Regions from separate parts of the Sphingomonas sp. SORGH_AS_0870 genome, predicted to be linked through region 3. Evidence: riboswitches for the same ligand, from Rfam matches in the RefSeq annotation. Region 3 holds a riboswitch; each other region holds the start of a gene.
What was found. Region 3 has a riboswitch for cobalamin ahead of QE363_RS08260 (hotdog domain-containing protein). Riboswitches for the same ligand answer to the same signal wherever they lie in the genome.
Positions count from the first base shown of each region.

Region 1 (5,864 bases), 1.9 Mb from region 3:
ACCTGATCGCCCTTCTTGACCCCCTCGATCGAGGCTTGCAGCGTCTTCATGCGGCGCTGTTGCGGGCGGATCATCAGGAAATAGAAGACCACGAAGACGAGGAGCAGCGGCGCCAGGCTGAGGAACGAGGCGGCGCCGCTCGATGCGGTGGCCCCGGTGGCGGCAGCCATCGCGGCGACTGGGGCGGTGAAGGGAATGAACATTCGGACCCGTCTATGCTGAATGGGCACGGGCACCCGCCGACCGCGAACGATCGACCAGCCCCCATGTCGGATAGCCTGCCCGCTACCATCGCAGGCGAACAGGCGCAATGGAGCGCCGGATGTGGGGTGCGCACTATCTTCACATCAAGGCTTGCATCCTTCGGAAAACCCGCCTAGAGGCCGCCGCTCGGTCGGGGCGTAGCGCAGCCTGGTAGCGCATCACACTGGGGGTGTGGGGGTCGCAGGTTCGAATCCTGTCGCCCCGACCAATCTTCTACTGACATCAGTGGACGACGATGAAGCGGGCGAAAGCCCGCTTTTTTCGTTTCTGGACCCCTTAATTCCTCCCCATCGCAGATGGGGAGGGGGACCGCCGCGAAGCGGTGGTGGTGGGGCAAGTCCCTCCGGCCCCTCCACCCCTCGCTGACGCGAGCGGTTCCCCTCCCCAAGCGAGCTTGGGGAGAAATGCGTTACCGCACCGTCATGCCCGCCGCCGCGATCTGCGACAGCAGATTCGCCCGCACTGCATCCGATACCGGCGGCAATGGCCGCGCCGCCTTGCCGTGGCGCAGGCGTTCGCGGTCCCTCTCGTCCGGCTCCACCCGCCGCACCCGTACCGCCGCCTTGCCGACCGCGCGCAGGCCGAGCTGTTCGGCGGCGCCGCGCGACAGGTCGATGATCCGCGACGATCCCGCGAACGGCCCGCGATCATTGACCCGCACGATGATCCGCCGTCCCGTATCCAGCGCCGTCACCTCGACATAGCTGGGCAGCGGCAGGGTGGTATGCGCCGCCGTCGCCCAGCCGGGGCGGAAACGCTCGCCATTCGCGGTGCGCTTGCCCGATTCGCTGCCATACCAGCTGGCATAGCCCAGCATGTCATAGGTCGCGTCCTCGGCAGGCACATAGGTGACGCCGCGCACCGTATAGGGCTTGCCGATCCGCACCGGATAATCGCTGACCGGCCGGTAATTCCCGCCCGAACACGCCGCGACCAGGCACGCCGCCGCCGGCGCCCAGCGGCGCCATCTTCTCACATCCACCATGTGATCCGGATTAAGCCGGGCGTCCGGCCCGATAAAGCGGTTTGCGCCTCCACCCGCCGCAGACTATCCCCGTGCCGACCGGCAACGGCTTTCAGCCCGACCGCCGGTCAATCGCGCCGGTGCCCCTCGGGGCTTGAAACGGGAATGGGGTGAAGATCCCCAGCTGTCCCTGCAACTGTAAGCGGTGAGCGAGCGACGCCGGTCCCTGCGACAGGGGACAGCCACTGGAGCCATCCGGGAAGGCCGTGTCGCGTGCGCTTCGACCCGCAAGCCAGGAGACCTGCCGGTGCGAGTCGCTCTTGCCGCGATCCAGGGGATGGTCACCGGCTGGATATATTGTATCATGCGAGCGACGCCCATCGGCCGAGACGAATCGGCCATCCCGCCCGGCGTGCGTCCGTGGGGTGGGATGGCGACCGCGACAGCGGAGTTCGGCCCTTGTCGCAATGACGCCGGGGGTATCACCCATGTCCTACCATCATGCCGGAGCGCCGCGCGCCCGGTTGCCGCTGAAGAAGCGGGTCGCGCTGCTGATGGGCGCGCTGGTCTTCGTCAATATCGCCGTCTGGGGCTGGGCGCTGAGCGTCTTCGCGGGCAACAGCCTGATGCTCGGCACCGCGTTGCTCGCCTATAGCCTGGGGCTGCGCCATGCGGTCGATGCCGACCACATCGCCGCCATCGACAATGTCACCCGCAAGCTGATGCAGGACGGCCAGCGCCCGATCGCGGTCGGGCTGTGGTTCGCGATCGGCCATTCCGCCATCGTCCTGATCGCGGCGACCACGGTCGCGCTGGCCGCCAGCACCCTGTCCGACTTCGAGGCGTTCGGGCAGAGCGGCGGGACCATCGCCACCATCGTCTCGGCGAGTTTCCTGTTCGCCATCGCGATCATGAACCTGATCATCCTGCGCGATGTCTGGACCCGGTTCCGCCGGGTCGCGCGCGGCGAGCCGATGGCGGAGGCGGATGCCGCGATGATGTTTTCGGGGCAGGGGCCGTTGTCGCGCCTCTTCCGTCCGCTGTTCCGGCTGATCCGGCGGAGCTGGCACATGGCGCCGCTCGGCTTCCTGTTCGGGCTGGGTTTCGACACTGCGACCGAGGTCGCCATTCTCGGCCTGTCGGGCGCGCATGCGGCGGACGGCGTGTCGCTGGCGACGATCCTGGTCTTTCCCGTGCTGTTCGCGGTGGGCATGGCGCTGATCGATACCGCCGACGGGCTGGTGATGCTGGGCGCGTATGAATGGGCGTTCGTCCATCCGCTTCGCAAGCTCTATTACAACATGACGATCACCCTGGTCTCGGCGCTGGTCGCGCTGGTGATCGGCGGCATCCAGGCGACCGCGCTGCTCGCCGAGCGGTTCGGCTGGACGGCGGGGCCGTTCCGCTATGCGGGGGCGCTGTCGGAGCATTTCAACGTGCTGGGCTTCGCCATCGTCGGGCTGTTCGTGATCTGCTGGGGCGCGAGTTTCCTCCTCTATCGCTGGCGCGGGTTCGCCGCGATGGAGGCGCGAATTGCCAAGCCCGGCGCGGCGGGATAAATGCCGCACATCGGGGCCGAAACGCCCCGAAGATCGCGCCGGTGCCCCTTGGGGCTTTGAAACGGGAATGGGGTGCAAATCCCCGGCTGTCCCTGCAACTGTAAGCGGCGAGCGAGCGATGCTGGTGCCCCATCGGAGGCACGGCCACTGGAGCGATCCGGGAAGGCGCATCCCCTCGCTTTGACCCGCGAGCCAGGAGACCTGCCGGCGTCATGGTCGCTCTTGCCTGGACCCAGGGGGTGGTCGGGGCACGGTTCTCCGTCGGGGAGCGACGAAGCCATGCGGCCGGGGCCGCATCGGTCGCCGACACGCGGGGCGGACGCATTCGACTGCGCCCGTCCGTCACCGCTCCGGCGATCGGTCCCGTGTCCGCGCTCGCTCGTCCGGCGCGTCGGAGAAATAGCATGCGTGACCTCAGCAAGGTCCCCGTCACCATCGTCACCGGCTTTCTGGGCGCCGGAAAAACCACGCTCATCAGCCACCTGATCCGCAACGCCGGCGGTCGCCGCCTGGCGGTCGTCGTCAACGAATTCGGCACGCTGGGCGTCGATGGCGACATCCTCCAAAGCTGCGCCATCCCCGACTGCCCGGCGGAGAATATCGTCGAGCTGGCCAATGGCTGTATCTGCTGCACCGTCGCCGACGATTTCATCCCGACGGTCGAAAAGCTGCTCGCGATGGAGCCGCGCCCCGATCACATCCTGATCGAGACCTCAGGGCTCGCGCTGCCCAAGCCGCTGCTCAAGGCGTTCGACTGGCCCGCGATCCGCTCGCGCATCACTGTCGACGGCGTGGTGGCACTGGCCGATGCGGAGGCCGTCGCGGCGGGCCGCTTCGCCCCCGATCTCGACGCGGTGGAGGCGCAGCGTGCCGCCGATCCCAGCCTGGACCATGAAACGCCGTTGTCCGAGGTGTTCGAGGATCAGCTGGCGTGCGCCGACCTCGTCCTCTTGACCAAGGCCGATCTGGCGGGGGCGGAGGACGTCGCCAGGGCGCGCGAGATCATCGCCGCCGAGGCCCCGCGCCCGCTGCCCATGGTCGAGGCGGTCGACGGCATCGTCTCTGCCGAGATCGTGCTGGGCCTGGAAGCCGCCGCCGAGGACGACATCGCCGCGCGCCCCTCGCACCATGACGGCGCGGACGATCACGAGCATGACGATTTCGACAGCCTCTCGGTGATGCTGGGCGAGGTGGAGAGCCCCGAGGCGATTGCCGCGCGCATCGTCACGCTCGCCGAGCAGCAGGATATCCTGCGCGTAAAGGGTTATGCGGCGGTCGCGGGCAAGCCGATGCGGCTGCTGGTCCAGGCGGTCGGCCGCCGGGTGCGCACCAGCTACGACCGCCCCTGGGGTGCGGGCGAGCCACGCGGCACCCGGCTGGTCGTCATCGCCGAGCATGACCGGATCGACCGTGCCGCGATCGAGGGCGTGCTGAAGGGCTAAGCGCAGTGCATCTCGTCTTTCGCGAGAGCCATGGGCTGGAGGAACAGGCGGTTCCGCAGGATCTGGGGCAGCGTCCCGGTGACGTGGTGGTGCTGTCCTTTTCCGACAGCGACCTCAGTGCCTTTGCGGCGGGCTGGCGGGCAGGGGGATTCCCCTGGTCGCTGCGGCTCGCCAATCTGGCGGCGCTGGTCCATCCGCTGTCGGTCGACACCTATGTCGAACAGACGCTGGCGCATGCGAAGGCGATCCTGATCCGGTTGATCGGCGGGGCGGCCTATTGGGAATATGGCCTGCGCGAAGTCGAGCGGTTGGCGCGCGAGCGCGGGATTGCGCTGGCGGTGCTGGCAGCGGACGGGCGGGAGGACCGGCGTTTGATGGCGGCGTCCACCGTCGATCAGGCGGTGGTGCGGCGGCTGACGGCGCTGTGCGATGCGGGGGGAGCGGAGGCGGCGGCTGCCGCTCTGGAGGCGCTTGCGGCAGTTGTATCGCCCGTGGCCCTTGCCCCTCCCCAACCCCTCCCCCTGCCGGGAGAGGGGCTAGATGGACCGGCGTTGGCCACAAACACGCCCCTCCCGCAGGCGGGAGGGGGTGGGGGAGGGCCCTATCCACAGGCTAAGTTGCCCGCGGCCTTGCCCCTCCCCAACCCAGTTTCAGGTGAACGATGCCTCGCATCGTTCAGGTCATGCTGGGGGCATGACCGACCTGAAACTCCCTGCCCGGAGAGAGGCTTTATAGTGGCTCCGGTCGGGGGCTGGATGCCAGAAGGCTTGTCCTGCCCAGCCGCAACTTTGCTCAGGGCAACACGCCCCCGCGTCCTGATCACCTTCTACCGTGCCTATCTCGCCGCCGCCGACCTCGAGCCGATCGCCGCCCTCCACGCCGCCCTGACCGAACGCGGCTTCGACCCCGTCGCGCTGTTCGTCCCCTCGCTGAAGGCCGAGGGCGCAGGCCCGTGGATCGCGCGCTGGGTTGCGGCGCTCGCCCCGGCCGCGATCGTCAACGCCACCGCCTTCTCCGCGCGAGGCGAGGACGACACCACCCCGCTCGACGGGGCGGGCGTGCCGGTGTTCCAGGTCGCGCTCGCGACCAGCGACCGTGAGGGCTGGGAGGGCGCGGCGCGGGGCCTGTCACCCGCCGACCTCGCCATGCACGTTGTCCTGCCCGAGATCGACGGACGGCTGTTCGCAGGGGTCATCAGCTTCAAGCAACCCGGCGAGCGTGACCCTGATTTCGACATCGCCCTGCGCCTCCACCGCGCCGAGCCCGCGCGGATCGCCGCCGTGGCGGACAAGGTTGCGGGCTGGGCGAGGCTGGCGACGACCCCGGCGGCCGAGCGGCGGCTGGCGATCCTGCTGTCCACCTATCCGGGCAAGGACTGGCAGGCGGCGCATGCGGTGGGGCTGGACGGTTTCGCCTCGGCGCAAGCGATCCTCGGCGATCTGCGCGAGGCCGGTTATGATGTGGAAGCCCCGTCGGATTTGCCCGCCGCGTTGCTCGCCAACCGAATCGCATGGCCGGTGGCGGCGTATCACGACGCACTTTCCACATTACCCGAAGCGTTGCGCGCCGATCTGTTCGAAAGCTGGGGCGCGGTCGAACAGGATCCGCTGGTCGAGGGCGACGCCTTCCACTTCC
Region 1 is NZ_JAVIYW010000002.1:3,571,378-3,577,241, reverse strand. It holds gene yajC (preprotein translocase subunit YajC) at 1-203, opposite strand, end outside; tRNA gene QE363_RS16580 (tRNA-Pro) at 396-472, shown strand; gene QE363_RS16575 (septal ring lytic transglycosylase RlpA family protein) at 674-1,240, opposite strand; cobalamin riboswitch at 1,350-1,552, shown strand; gene QE363_RS16570 (HoxN/HupN/NixA family nickel/cobalt transporter) at 1,717-2,787, shown strand; cobalamin riboswitch at 2,810-3,011, shown strand; gene cobW (cobalamin biosynthesis protein CobW) at 3,192-4,229, shown strand; gene cobN (cobaltochelatase subunit CobN) at 4,235-5,864, shown strand, end outside.
Region 1: another riboswitch for cobalamin. It lies ahead of QE363_RS16570 (HoxN/HupN/NixA family nickel/cobalt transporter); the one in region 3 lies ahead of QE363_RS08260 (hotdog domain-containing protein).

Region 2 (5,864 bases), 1.9 Mb from region 3:
CTGGGCGTCGCGCTGGCGGGGCCGGTGAGCTATGACGGGGTGACCCAGATCAAGCCCTGGATCGGGCGCGGCGGCCGCAGCGCGACGCCCGCCGATATCGTGACGGGCTTGCAGATCTATGCCCGCGCCTGCCTGTTGCTGTGGATCGTCGCGGGGGGTGTCGCATGGCTGGCGTGATGATCCAGGGCACCGGGTCGGATGTCGGCAAGTCGGTGCTGGTGGCGGGGCTGTGCCGGGTCTTCGCCAATCGCGGGCTGTCCGTCCGCCCGTTCAAGCCGCAGAATATGAGCAACAACGCTGCCGCCACCCCGCAAGGCGGCGAGATCGGCCGGGCGCAGGCGACCCAGGCGATGGCGGCGCGGGTCGAACCGCATGTCGACATGAACCCGGTGCTGCTCAAGCCGCAGGGCGACCGCACCTCGCAACTGATCGTGCGCGGACAGGTGCGCGGGATGCTGCCCGCCGCGAAGTGGCGCGAGGGGCGGATCGGGCTGCTCCCCGAGGTGGTGGAATGCTATCGCCGGTTGGAGGCGGAATGCGACCTCGTCATCGTCGAGGGTGCGGGGTCGCCCGCAGAGGTCAATCTGCGCAGCGGCGATATCGCCAATATGGGCTTTGCGCGCGCGGCGAACGTGCCGGTGGTGCTGGCCGGAGACATTGACCGGGGCGGGGTGATCGCGTCGCTGGTCGGCACCAGGGCGGTGATCGACCCGGCCGATGCCGCGATGATCCGGGGCTTTCTGGTCAACAAGTTTCGCGGCGACCCGGCGCTGTTCGCCGATGGCATGGCGCTGATCGCCGGGCATACCGGCTGGCATTCGCTGGGGCTGATCCCGTGGCTGGCGGACGCGCGCCGCCTGCCGAGCGAGGATGCGGTGGCGCTGGAGCGGCCCGCCGCCGGGGCTGGGGGGCGGGTGGTCATCGCCTGTCCGATCACCCCGCGCATCGCCAATTTCGACGATCTCGATCCGCTGCGCCTCGAACCCCAGGTCGATCTGGTCATGGTCCGCCCCGGCCAGCCGATTCCCGATGCCGCGATGATCGTGCTGGCGGGATCGAAGACGACCATCGCCGATCTGGCCTTCGTCCGCGCGCAGGGGTGGGATATCGACATCGCCGCGCATCATCGGCGCGGGCGGCCGGTGCTGGGCCTGTGCGGCGGCTATCAGATGCTCGGGCGGCGGGTGGCCGATCCGGATGGCGTCGAGGGCCCGGCGGGCAGCGTCGCGGGGCTGGGGCTGCTGGATGTCGAGACGGTGCTGACCGGCGAAAAGACGGTGCGGCCGGTAACGGGCGAGGCGCTGGGCGCGGTCTTTTCCGGTTATGAGATTCACCTTGGCCGGACTGAGGGGCCGGATGCCACACGTCCCGTCGGGCACCTCGCCGATGGCCGGGCGGAGGGTGCGATGAGCGCCGACGGGCTGGTCGCGGGCAGCTATGTCCATGGCCTGCTGGGCGAGGCGGGGCAGCGCGCGGCGTGGCTGGCGCGGATCGGCGTGGCGGGGGCGGGGCCCGATCACCGCGCCGATGTAAACGCCGCGCTCGACGCCATCGCCGCCGTGCTGGAGGCGCATGTCGATTGCGACGCGCTGTTGCGGATCGCTCAGGCCGCCAGATAGAGGAGGGCGACGATCAGCAGGCCGGTCTCGGTCAGCTCGATCCCGGCGCCGTGCACATCGCCGGTCACGCCGCCCAGCCTTTGCCGGAACCAGAACGACAGCGGCAGGATCAGCAGCGGCGTGACGGCGATGGGCGGACAGGCCAGACCCAATAGGACCGCCGCCATCAGCCAGGCGATCATGTCGAACGGCCGCACCGCGCGCGCCACCATCGCCCCCAGCCCGCCGGGGCGCAACGGCGGCAGGACGCGCGCCCAGACCAGCGGACCGACCCGCGCCGCCGCCGGGATCAGCGCGAGCATCGGCCAGGCGCGGGCGGGCATTGCGTGGAGCAGCACCAGCTTGGCGAGAAGCTGCATGGCGAGCGCCACGACGCCGAAGCTGCCGATCTGCGGCTCGGCCATCACCGCCAGCAGCCGCGACCGGTCGCCATGCGCCGCGCCCAGCCCATCGGCCAGGTCCGCCAGCCCGTCGAGATGCAGCGCCCCCGTCACCCAGACCCAGGCCGCCAGCCCCGCCAGCGCCCCCGCCCAGGGATCGAACCGCGCGCCCAGCCAGGCGGCCGCCGCGACGATCGCCCCGACGACCAGTCCGGCGACCGGATAGAGCCGGATCGCCGCCGCGAAATCCGCCTCGTCCGCTGCGACGCGCGGCATGGGCAGGCGGGTCAGGAAACCGAGCGCGAGGATCAGCGCTTTCATGCCGTGACCAGACCCGTCACCTGCGCCGCGCGGGGGCGGCCGTCCCACACCTCCAGCGTCAACAGGCTGGCATAGGGCAGCGCAAAGGCCCAGACGGTGCGGCGGTCGAACCCGCACAGGATATGCAGCGCCGCGCGCATCGCGCCGCCATGGGTGACGACCAGCGTCGGTTCGGGCGGCAGCTCGGCGATGGCCGCCGCGACGCGCGCGACCAGATCGGACCAGCGCTCCCCGCCCGGCGGAGGGGCGGCATCGGGATCGTCCCAGAACCGGCCGAGCGCGGTCCGGTCGATCGCTTCGGGCGCCAGCCCGTCCCAGTCGCCGAAATCCAGTTCGCGCCAGCGGGGATCGACCGTGGCGGGCCCGATCGCCTCGACACAGGCGCGCGCGCGCGACAGGTGCGAACTGATCCGCCGGGTCACCGCCAGATCGCGTCCGCGCGCGGCGCAGGCGGCGATGCCCTCGACCGTCGCCGGGCTGTCGGTGCGCCCCAGCATTCGCCCCGCCGCCTCGGGCTCGCCATGCCGAAGCAGATGCAGGCGAAACGCGCTCACGCGCTCGCCACGCCCGCCTCGGCAAAGGTCGCCATGCCGTCATGCGCCGCCAGCGCCGCGCGGATGACCTGGACCGCCACCGCCGCGCCGCTCGCTTCGCCCAGCCGCATGTTCAGCGACAGGATCGGCACAAGGTCCAGCCGGTCGAGCAGCCGAATATGGCCAGGCTCCGCCGAGCAATGGCCCGCCAGGCAATGGGCGGTGATCGCGGGATTGACCAGTGCCAGCGGCGCGATCGCGGCGGTGCCGATGAAGCCGTCCAGCACCACCGGTACGCCGCGGGTACGTGCCGTCAGGATCGCGCCCGCCATCGCCGCGATCTCCCGCCCGCCCAGACGGCGCAGCAGCTCGAACGCGCTGGTCAGATGCTCGTGGTGCAGCGCCAGCCCCTCGGCCACCACCGCCGCCTTGCGCGACAGGCCGCGTGCATCCACCCCGGTGCCGGGACCGACCCAGTCGGCGGGATCGCCCCCGAAACTGGCGGCGGCCAGCGCGGCGGCGGGGGTCGTGTTGCCGATCCCCATCTCGCCCAGCACCAGCAGGTCGGCATCGCCGACCGCCGCCGCCCCCGCCGACAGCGCGGCCAGGCATTCCGCCTCGCTCATCGCCGGGCCGGTGGTGAAGTCGACCGTCGGCCGGTCGAGGTCGAGCGGCACGACCGACAGCTCCAGCCCGGCGGCGGCGGCCAGCGCGTTGATCGCGGCGCCCCCGGCGGCGAAATTGGCGACCATCTGCGCAGTCACTTCCGCCGGAAAGGCGCTGACCCCGCGTGCGACCACGCCGTGATTGCCCGCGAAGATCACCGCGCGCCCGCGATCGATCCGGGGCCGCTCGCGCCCCTGCCATCCGGCCAGAAAGATCGCGATGTCCTCCAGCCGCCCGAGCGAGCCCGGCGGCTTGGTCAGCTGTCCCTGCCGCCGCGCGGCGGCGTCGCGCGCGCCGGTATCCGGCGCGGGCAACACGGCCAGGGTCGTCTCGAAGCTGGCGATGGTCGGGAAAGCGGTCATTCGACGATGAATCCCTCGGGCGGCGTGCGGGTCAGGAAATGGCCCTTCACCCCTTGCGGCCATTGCTTGTACGGCACCTGTCCCCAGTCGCTGTCGGCATAGGCGCGCGCATAGTCCAGGATCGCGCGCGCGGCCTCCTCGTCCGGGGCGAATTTGCCCATCACATAGCCGACCTTGCCGGGGCAGCGAAGATGGACCGTGCAGAAGGACTGGCAGGCAAAGAGGCAGGGCATCTCCTCGACCGCCACATCCGCATAGGCCGGGTCGGAGGCTTTCACCGCGCGCAACGCCTCGACCAGCAGCGCGCCGCCGCGCCGCCCTTCGGCGTCCTCGCGCGCGTCGTCGGACAGGCGACAGGTGTTGCAGGCGACCACGGCGGGGCCGTTCGCGGCGGGTTTCAGCATGAACAGGGCTCGGTCATCGGGGCATGTCTCCACAAAGGCGCTGTCGTCGCGCGAGGGGATAGCCCCGTCCGCCCGGTACACCTTGACCGGCCGAAAGACGACCGCGACGGGCAGGTCTCCTGGCTCGCGGGTCGGTGCCGGTCCGCCGCCTTCTCGGGGGCGAACCCCAATGGCGTGATGGCGGATGGCTCGCCGCTTACAGTTGCAGGGGCAGCCGGGGCGTTGCACCCCATTCCCTTTTCATCCCCGAGGGGAACCTGTCGCGGGCGGAGCGATAGGCGCGGGGAGGGCGGGAGGCAACACCGCTAATTCCTCCCCTGCCAGGGGGATCGACATTCGGAATTGCGTCTTCTTCCCCTCTCCCCTGGACAGGGGAGAGGGTTAGCGAAGCTTGCCAGCCTGCTGGCTAGCGCAGCTTGGGTGAGGGGTTGAGCGAGCCGAAAGGCTCGCGCGCTCGCTTCGCGAGCGCCCACCCCTCACCCAGCTCCGACTAAGCCTTTGCTCTCGCAAAGACCAAGTCTGCGCAACCCTCTCCCCTCTGCGAGGGGCGAGGGAAGGAAAGGCATTGCTGAATGTCTAGGGGAGGTGGCAGGCCGTAAGGCCTGACGGAGGGGTGTCGCACTCTGGATAGGGGGACACCCCTCCACCAGCTTCGCTGGTCCCCCTCCCCTTGCAGGGGAGGAATTCACTCCTCCCCGCGCAAGGCCTTCAGGAAAAAGGCATATTGCCGTCGCATCGCATAGGCCACCGGGCCGGTGCTGCGCCCGGCGGTATGCTCGCCGCCGGGGATGACCAGCAGGTCGAAATCCTTGTCCGCCTTGATCAGCGCATCGACCACCTGGGTCGTGCTGGCGGGATCGACATTGGAGTCCTGTTCGCCGACGACCAGCATCAGCTTGCCCTGCAACTGGTGCGCATGGACCACGCCCGACGCGTCCAGATAGCTCTGGTCGACCGGATAGCCGAGCCATTGTTCGTTCCAGTCGATCTTGTCCATCCGGTTGTCGAAACACCCGGCATAGGCGACCCCGGCCTTGTAGAAATCGGGGTGGAACAACAGCGCGTTCAGCGTGCTCTGCCCGCCCGCCGAGCCGCCATAGATGCCGACGCGGGAAAGATCGACGGCGGGGTCCTTCGCCGCCAGCGCCTTCATCCAGGCGATCCGGTCGGGAAAGCCGCTATCGGCCAGGTTCTTCCAGGCGACGTCGTGGAACGCCTTGGAGCGGTTGGCGGTGCCCATGCCGTCGATCATCACCACGATGAAGCCCAGATCGGCGAGCTGCTGCATCCCCATGACCTTGTCGCCGCCCGAAAAGCCGCCGAACGGCCAGAAGGCCTTGGGCACGAAGCTGTCATGCGGCCCGGCATAGATGTTCTCGATCACCGGATAGCGTTTGCCCGGGTCGTAATCGTGCGGGCGGACGACTAGGCCGTAAATATCGGTCCGGCCGTCGCGGCCCTTGGCGGTGAAGCGCTCCGGCGGGCGGAACCCGGCGGCGGTCAGCGCGGTGATGTCGCCTTTCTCCAGCGTCTGGATCAGGCGGCCGTCGCGCGCGTCGTGCAGTTCCATCGTCTCCGG
Region 2 is NZ_JAVIYW010000002.1:3,551,587-3,557,450, reverse strand. It holds gene cbiB (adenosylcobinamide-phosphate synthase CbiB) at 1-177, shown strand, start outside; gene QE363_RS16480 (cobyric acid synthase) at 165-1,619, shown strand; gene cobS (adenosylcobinamide-GDP ribazoletransferase) at 1,604-2,320, opposite strand; gene QE363_RS16470 (histidine phosphatase family protein) at 2,317-2,874, opposite strand; gene cobT (nicotinate-nucleotide--dimethylbenzimidazole phosphoribosyltransferase) at 2,871-3,881, opposite strand; gene QE363_RS16460 (DUF1636 domain-containing protein) at 3,878-4,285, opposite strand; cobalamin riboswitch at 4,377-4,561, opposite strand; gene QE363_RS16455 (DPP IV N-terminal domain-containing protein) at 4,971-5,864, opposite strand, start outside.
Region 2: another riboswitch for cobalamin. It lies ahead of QE363_RS16460 (DUF1636 domain-containing protein); the one in region 3 lies ahead of QE363_RS08260 (hotdog domain-containing protein).

Region 3 (5,864 bases):
CTTCTTGCCCCGGATCAGTTCGATCAGGTCCATCGGCACGTGCGAGTTCTGGCATTCGAGCGAGATGATATCAATCTTCGACCTCTGGAGGTTGGGGAAGGTCTCCTCATACTGGCGCCATTCGGAACCCAGAGTCTTCTTCCAGTCGGTATTGGCCTTGATGCCATAGCCATAGCAGATGTGGACAGCGGTCTCGGCCTTCAGCCCTTCGGCCGCGCGCTCCAGCGTGGCGATGCCCCAGTCGTTCGCTTCGTCGAAGAATACGTTGAAGGCGGGTTCGTCGAACTGGATGATGTCGACGCCAGCCGCTTCCAGCTCGCGGGCTTCCGCATTGAGGATGCGGGCGAACTCCCATGCCAGCTTCTGCCGGCTCTGGTAATGGGCGTCGTACAGGGTGTCGATCATCGTCATCGGCCCGGGCAGCGTCCACTTGATCGGCTGATCGGTCTGGGCGCGCAGGAAACGGGCGTCATCGACGAACACCGACGTCGGCCGCGAGACGGCGCCGACGACCGTCGGCACGCTGGCGTCATAGCGGTTGCGGATGCGCACCGTCTCGCGCTTCTCGAAATCGACGCCGTCCAGATGCTCGATGAACGTCGTGACGAAGTGTTGGCGGGTCTGCTCGCCGTCCCCCAGGATGTCGATGCCGGCCTGCCGCTGATCGTCGACTGCCAGGCGCAGCGCATCCTGCTTGCCCGCGACCAGTTCCTCGCCCTCCAGCTTCCACGGCGACCACAGGGTCTCAGGCTGGGCCAGCCAGAATGGCTTGGGCAGACTGCCTGCGGTCGTCGTCGGCAACAATGTCGTCATGATGCAAATACCTGTCGTGTGGGTAGGGATCAGAGTCCGCAGGTCGCGGACCAGCGCTGAAGCGCGGGCCAATGCGGCTTGATGAAATGCTCTTCGGCGAATTTGCCCTGCTCGACGGCGAGGCGGCTGCGTTCCTCGCGATCGTAGACGATGCGGGTCAGCGAATAGTCCTGATACCTCAGGCTCGGCTGATAATGCTCCGCCGCGACCGAGTTCGCGTTGTAGATTTCCGGGCGATAGATCTTCTGGAACGTCTCCATCGTCGCGATGGTGCTGGCGAGTTCGAGGTTGGTGTAGTCGCTGACCAGATCGCCGATGTGGTAGAAGGCGAACGGCGCGACGCTGTGTGGCGGCATGAAATATCGCACCTTCATGCCCATCTTCGCAAAATACTGATCCGTGGATGAGAATTTGTCGTTGCGATACTCGACGCCCAGGATCGGGTGTACGTTGGCGGTCCGGCGATAGACCCCCTTGCTCGATACGCTGAGGCAGATGACCGGGGGTTTGCGGAAGTGGTCGCGGTAGGCGCTCGATCCAAGGAAATGCTTGAACAGGTTGCCATGCAGATCGCCGAACCCCTCCGGCGCGCCGCCACCCCCGGCCTTCAGGTGATCGGGCAGGACGACGCTGAAGTCGTAATCGCGAATATAGGACGAGAAGTTGTTGCCGATCATGCCATCGCTGCGCTCGCCGCTGATCCGGTCGGTCACGGTGGTGTGCAGGATTTCGATCAGCGGAAACGCTTCGTCGTCCGCGCCGTCCCCGAGCGTGAGCGCGGCCGAGACGATTGTCAGCTCCAGCGTATAGCGATCGCCCCTGGGGTTATCCCAGTGCATCAGCGCGTTGAAGCGGTGGTCGATCATCACCAGCGTGTTGCGCAGATTCTTCTGGCGGCTGTCCCCACGCGCGAGATTGGCGAAGTTGGTGGTGATGCGCGTGTTGTCGGCGGGACGATAATCCTCGTCGAACGGGATATGGCTGATCGAGAATGTGAACCCGCTATTCGTCATGACTCACCCAGGTTTTGCGGGCGGGAGGTCAGGCGAAAGCGCGCGAGGCGTGAACAGGCCCGGATGGCGGCAAGCCACGGACCGTCGCATCAAGCGCGATCCACCGGAGGAACCCCCGTCCGAGGAACGTTATGGCGTCGAAGGCAGGTCTCCTGGCTCACGGGTCAACGCGGTGGCTCCGGCCTTCCCAGGCTCCTTGCGGGAACCCAGTGACACGAAATGGAGCCGCCACTCGCCGCTTACAGTTGCGGGGGCAGCGCCGGATTCTGCCCCAAAGGACACCACCGGCTTCCCGTCTTAGCCCCATCGCCACGCCTGGGATGGGGAACCTCGACATAGTCGTTGAACACCATCAGTCCGATGGAGTCAACGACCATATAAAGATATCTTTATATCTTGATCCCGTTCGAGGCGCCGTCGTGATCGTGTGACGTCGGTCACGCCATGCGCTGTCGGCCCCCTGATCTTGACCTGAAGGGACGTTTTCTGCGACCCCGGCACGGTCAAGGTTCCTTCGCCGGATGGCCGAAGCCTAAGACGGGAAATCGGTTCGATGCCGATGCTGCCCCCGCAACTGTAAGCGGCGAATAGAAATGCCCTCGTGTGTCACTGGCGCCTGGGTGCCGGGAAGGCCGGGGTTTCATGACGACCTGCAAGCCAGGAGACCTGCCTTCGACGCCATAGCGACCACCGGCGGGGTGCCCGGTCTGGCCGCTGCGTTGCTGCGGGAAGAGGTACACCTCTCCCGTTGGCCGCTGGCGTCTGGATGCCCTCGCGAATGATTGAGGATCAGGATGTCACAGGAATACCGCAGCACCCCCATCCAGCTGATCGACATGGTCTTTCCCGGCGATGCTAATCACCACGGTACATTATTCGGTGGGGTGGCTTTGGAGCACATGGACAAAATCGCCTTCCTTGCAGCGTCTCGTCACGGCCGTGCTGCCTTCGTCACCGCGTTGTCGGAAAAAAATTGATTTCGCAGCGCCAGCCAAGATCGGAGACATGGTGGAGGTGACGGGCCGTGTCGTGGGGGCGGCCGGAAATCGCTCGACGTCGAGGTCGAACTGATCGCGGAGGCACCGGTATCAGGCCTACGACGGCTATGTACCCGTGGTCGGTTCACGCTCATTGCCGTCGGAAGCGAAGACCCTCTGCCCCCGATTGGTGAGACGGTTCCGAGAGATGCGGCGCAGCCGTTGCGAATGGTCGACATGATCTTCCCGAACCAGACCAACCATTGCGGCACCCTCTATGGCGGCGACGCGCTTTGCATGATGGGCACTTCGGCCGCGAAGTCAGCGTCACGCCCGAAGATCACCGGATCGAGCCCATGCGAGATTGCGATCGCGGCCTTGGTGTCCGATCCCAAGGTCCCGGTCACCGTGGCACCGAGGCGCTTGGCCCAGAGGGTGGCGAACGCCCCTATCCGCGTCGATCCTTCGCCGTCGGGGAGCGGCGGCGGCAGTTTGACGGTCAACCACGCCGCCACCCACACCAACCCCAGCGCGCCTGCGACGAGGAACGCCGCCTGCCACCCGAATGCGACCGCGAGCGCCGGGATCGCCAGCGGGGTGATGAGCGCACCAATATTAGGCGCGGTATCACCGATGCCGAGCGCGATTGGCCGGTCCTTCTGTTCGAATAGGTGGCAGCGGACTTGACCGCAGCCGGTGTCCCGATCGATTCCGCCGCGCCAAGTATGACTCCGGCTCCGATGAAGCCGGACACAGTCGCGTCGGCTCTCTACCGCAAGCGTGCAACAGCCCCTCCATGAAGAGGCTTACTCTACCCCACAACGGGTGAGCCATATCCGCTCGAAACCGGCCGAGTGACAGCAATCCCTTTTATTCCTACTTGATAGATATGATTTGTTCCGGGAAGCCGGCCGGCGACCTAAGCTTGCCTGGTTCGCGAGGCACTCAGACGGGGCCGCGACGGTCATGCATCGGTCCGGGGAGAGGGCCGCCGCGCCAGATCAGAATCATAGGGGGAACGGGTCATGCCGAACCGATTGCGGCCGCGCGCCGTACGACACGAACGACGTTCGCATCGGGGTGCGATCGCCGTGCTGGCGGGTATCGCCATGCTGGCAACCGTCCCGTCGCCGACGTTCGCGTCCGAACCGGACGCCGACCCGTCGCTCGAGCAGGTGCTGGCCCGCCGACGTGCGGCGCAGGCAAGCCCCGATGTGGAGCAGGTCATCGAAACGCGGGCCACGGCGGAAAGCCGTTCGGGCGTACGACGCCTGCGGATCGGCGATTTCCAGTATTTGAGTGATAGCGACCGCGGCTATGCCGGCTATGATCTGGGCGCGGGATCGTGGGACACGTTCGCGGCGGTGTTGGCCAGCGCGCTGGCCGACGAATTCGCGACCCAGGCAGCACGGCGCAAGCTGCCCGTCGACGCGATCGACATCGTCCTGACCAGTCACCCAGACGCCCCCGAAATCGCCCGCACGCGCAAGGTGTCCTATCCCCGCAACCTTGCCTACACCGCCTATATCGCGTCGTCGGCCAGCGACGCCGACCTCGAATCGCTGCGGCAGGATGTTGAACGCGCATCGCCGGTGCTGGCCGCCGTGCGCGATCCGCAGGCGATCGCCCACGGTCCGGTCGGATTGACCGTCAGCGCGGCGCAACCCGATGCCGGTGCGCCGCCCGGACTGCGCGATTTCCTGGTCGAAAAGCGCCAGGCGATCGCGCGACTGGCGCAGGCCTCCGCCGCCGGCACCGCCGCGCCGCCGACCGGGCTGCGCGCCCATGCCCGTATCGAACCGCACAGCGGCCTGCGCACCACCCGGACCGGCAAGGGCAATTACCATATCCTGCACGACAGCCGGGCGGACCGCGCGGGTAACGGCCTCGCCCCGACGGTCGAAGAGCATCTGGTCGGCGTGCTCGCGACCTGCATGACCCATATCTTCGAGATCGAGGCCGCGAAACGCAACATCGTGCTGGATGGCCTGGAAGTGCGCACCCGCGCGGTCCTGCCGCCGCGCGGCGACGGGGCGACGGCGGCCCGGTTCCGCGACATCGCCTATACTGTGGCGATCGCATCGCCCGAACCGGCCGCGCGGATCGATGGATTGCGCGACGCAGTCGAGGCGTCCTGCCCGATCTACAACCTGTTGCGCGATCCGCAGTCGATCGCCGGCCGGATCGTACGCGGCCGGTACGAATCGCAGATGGCTACCGCGGCGCGCTGAAGCGCCGGCGCGGCGCACGTCCGCGATCTGCACCGCAGACGGTGCCGACATCACATCTTATCCTTGGGGGGAATCATGAAGAACTGCGCCTTTTTGCTGGCGGCGACCGCATTCCTAGCCGCACCGTCCGCCTTTGCCGAACCGCTCGATGGCACACCGCCGCGCACCGACGCCGCGAAGACGGAGGAAGCGAAGGAAAGTCCCGACAGCGACATCGTCGTTAACGGCCGCAAGCAGCAGAAGGAAATCAGCGGCGGCGCGCTCGGCACCCGCTCGAACCTCGAAACGCCGTTCTCGATCACCAGCGTCGACAGCGACGATATCGAGAAACTGCGCGCGCTGACCACCGCCGACTATTTCGTCGGTGATGCCAGCGTGACCCGCGACGGCGGCAGCCGCTACAATATCCATTCGCAATGGGTGACGGTACGCGGCGCGGCGGTACGGACCCAACTCTACAACGGCGTACCGCTGCGGGACTCGCAGGGCGCCGACACCCCACCCGAATTCCTCGAACAGGTGCAGTTGCTCAAGGGTGCCGGCAGCTTCATCTATGGCTATGCCGCCCCCGGCGGCGTCATCAATTTCGTCACCAAGAAGCCGACCGAGACGCTGCTCGCAAATATCAGCGTTGGGTGGCAGTCGGCGGCGCTGTTCCGGCAGCATGTCGATATCGGCGACACGGTCGGGCCAGTCGGGTTCCGGCTAAACGCGGTCCAGGAGTTCGGCCGGACCTATGCGGACAGTGAGATTTTGCGTCAGGGCGCGGCGATCGGGCTGCGCGTCGACCTCTCGCCCGATATCGCTTGGCGCACCGATGCGTTTTATCA
Region 3 is NZ_JAVIYW010000002.1:1,675,815-1,681,678, reverse strand. It holds gene QE363_RS08270 (methionine synthase) at 1-813, opposite strand, end outside; gene QE363_RS08265 (putative oxygenase MesX) at 843-1,826, opposite strand; cobalamin riboswitch at 1,951-2,174, opposite strand; cobalamin riboswitch at 2,316-2,515, shown strand; gene QE363_RS08260 (hotdog domain-containing protein) at 2,621-2,803, shown strand; gene QE363_RS08255 (hypothetical protein) at 3,079-3,306, opposite strand; partial or broken gene QE363_RS08250 (hypothetical protein) at 3,316-3,438, opposite strand; gene QE363_RS08245 (OsmC family protein) at 3,829-5,034, shown strand; gene QE363_RS08240 (TonB-dependent receptor) at 5,110-5,864, shown strand, end outside.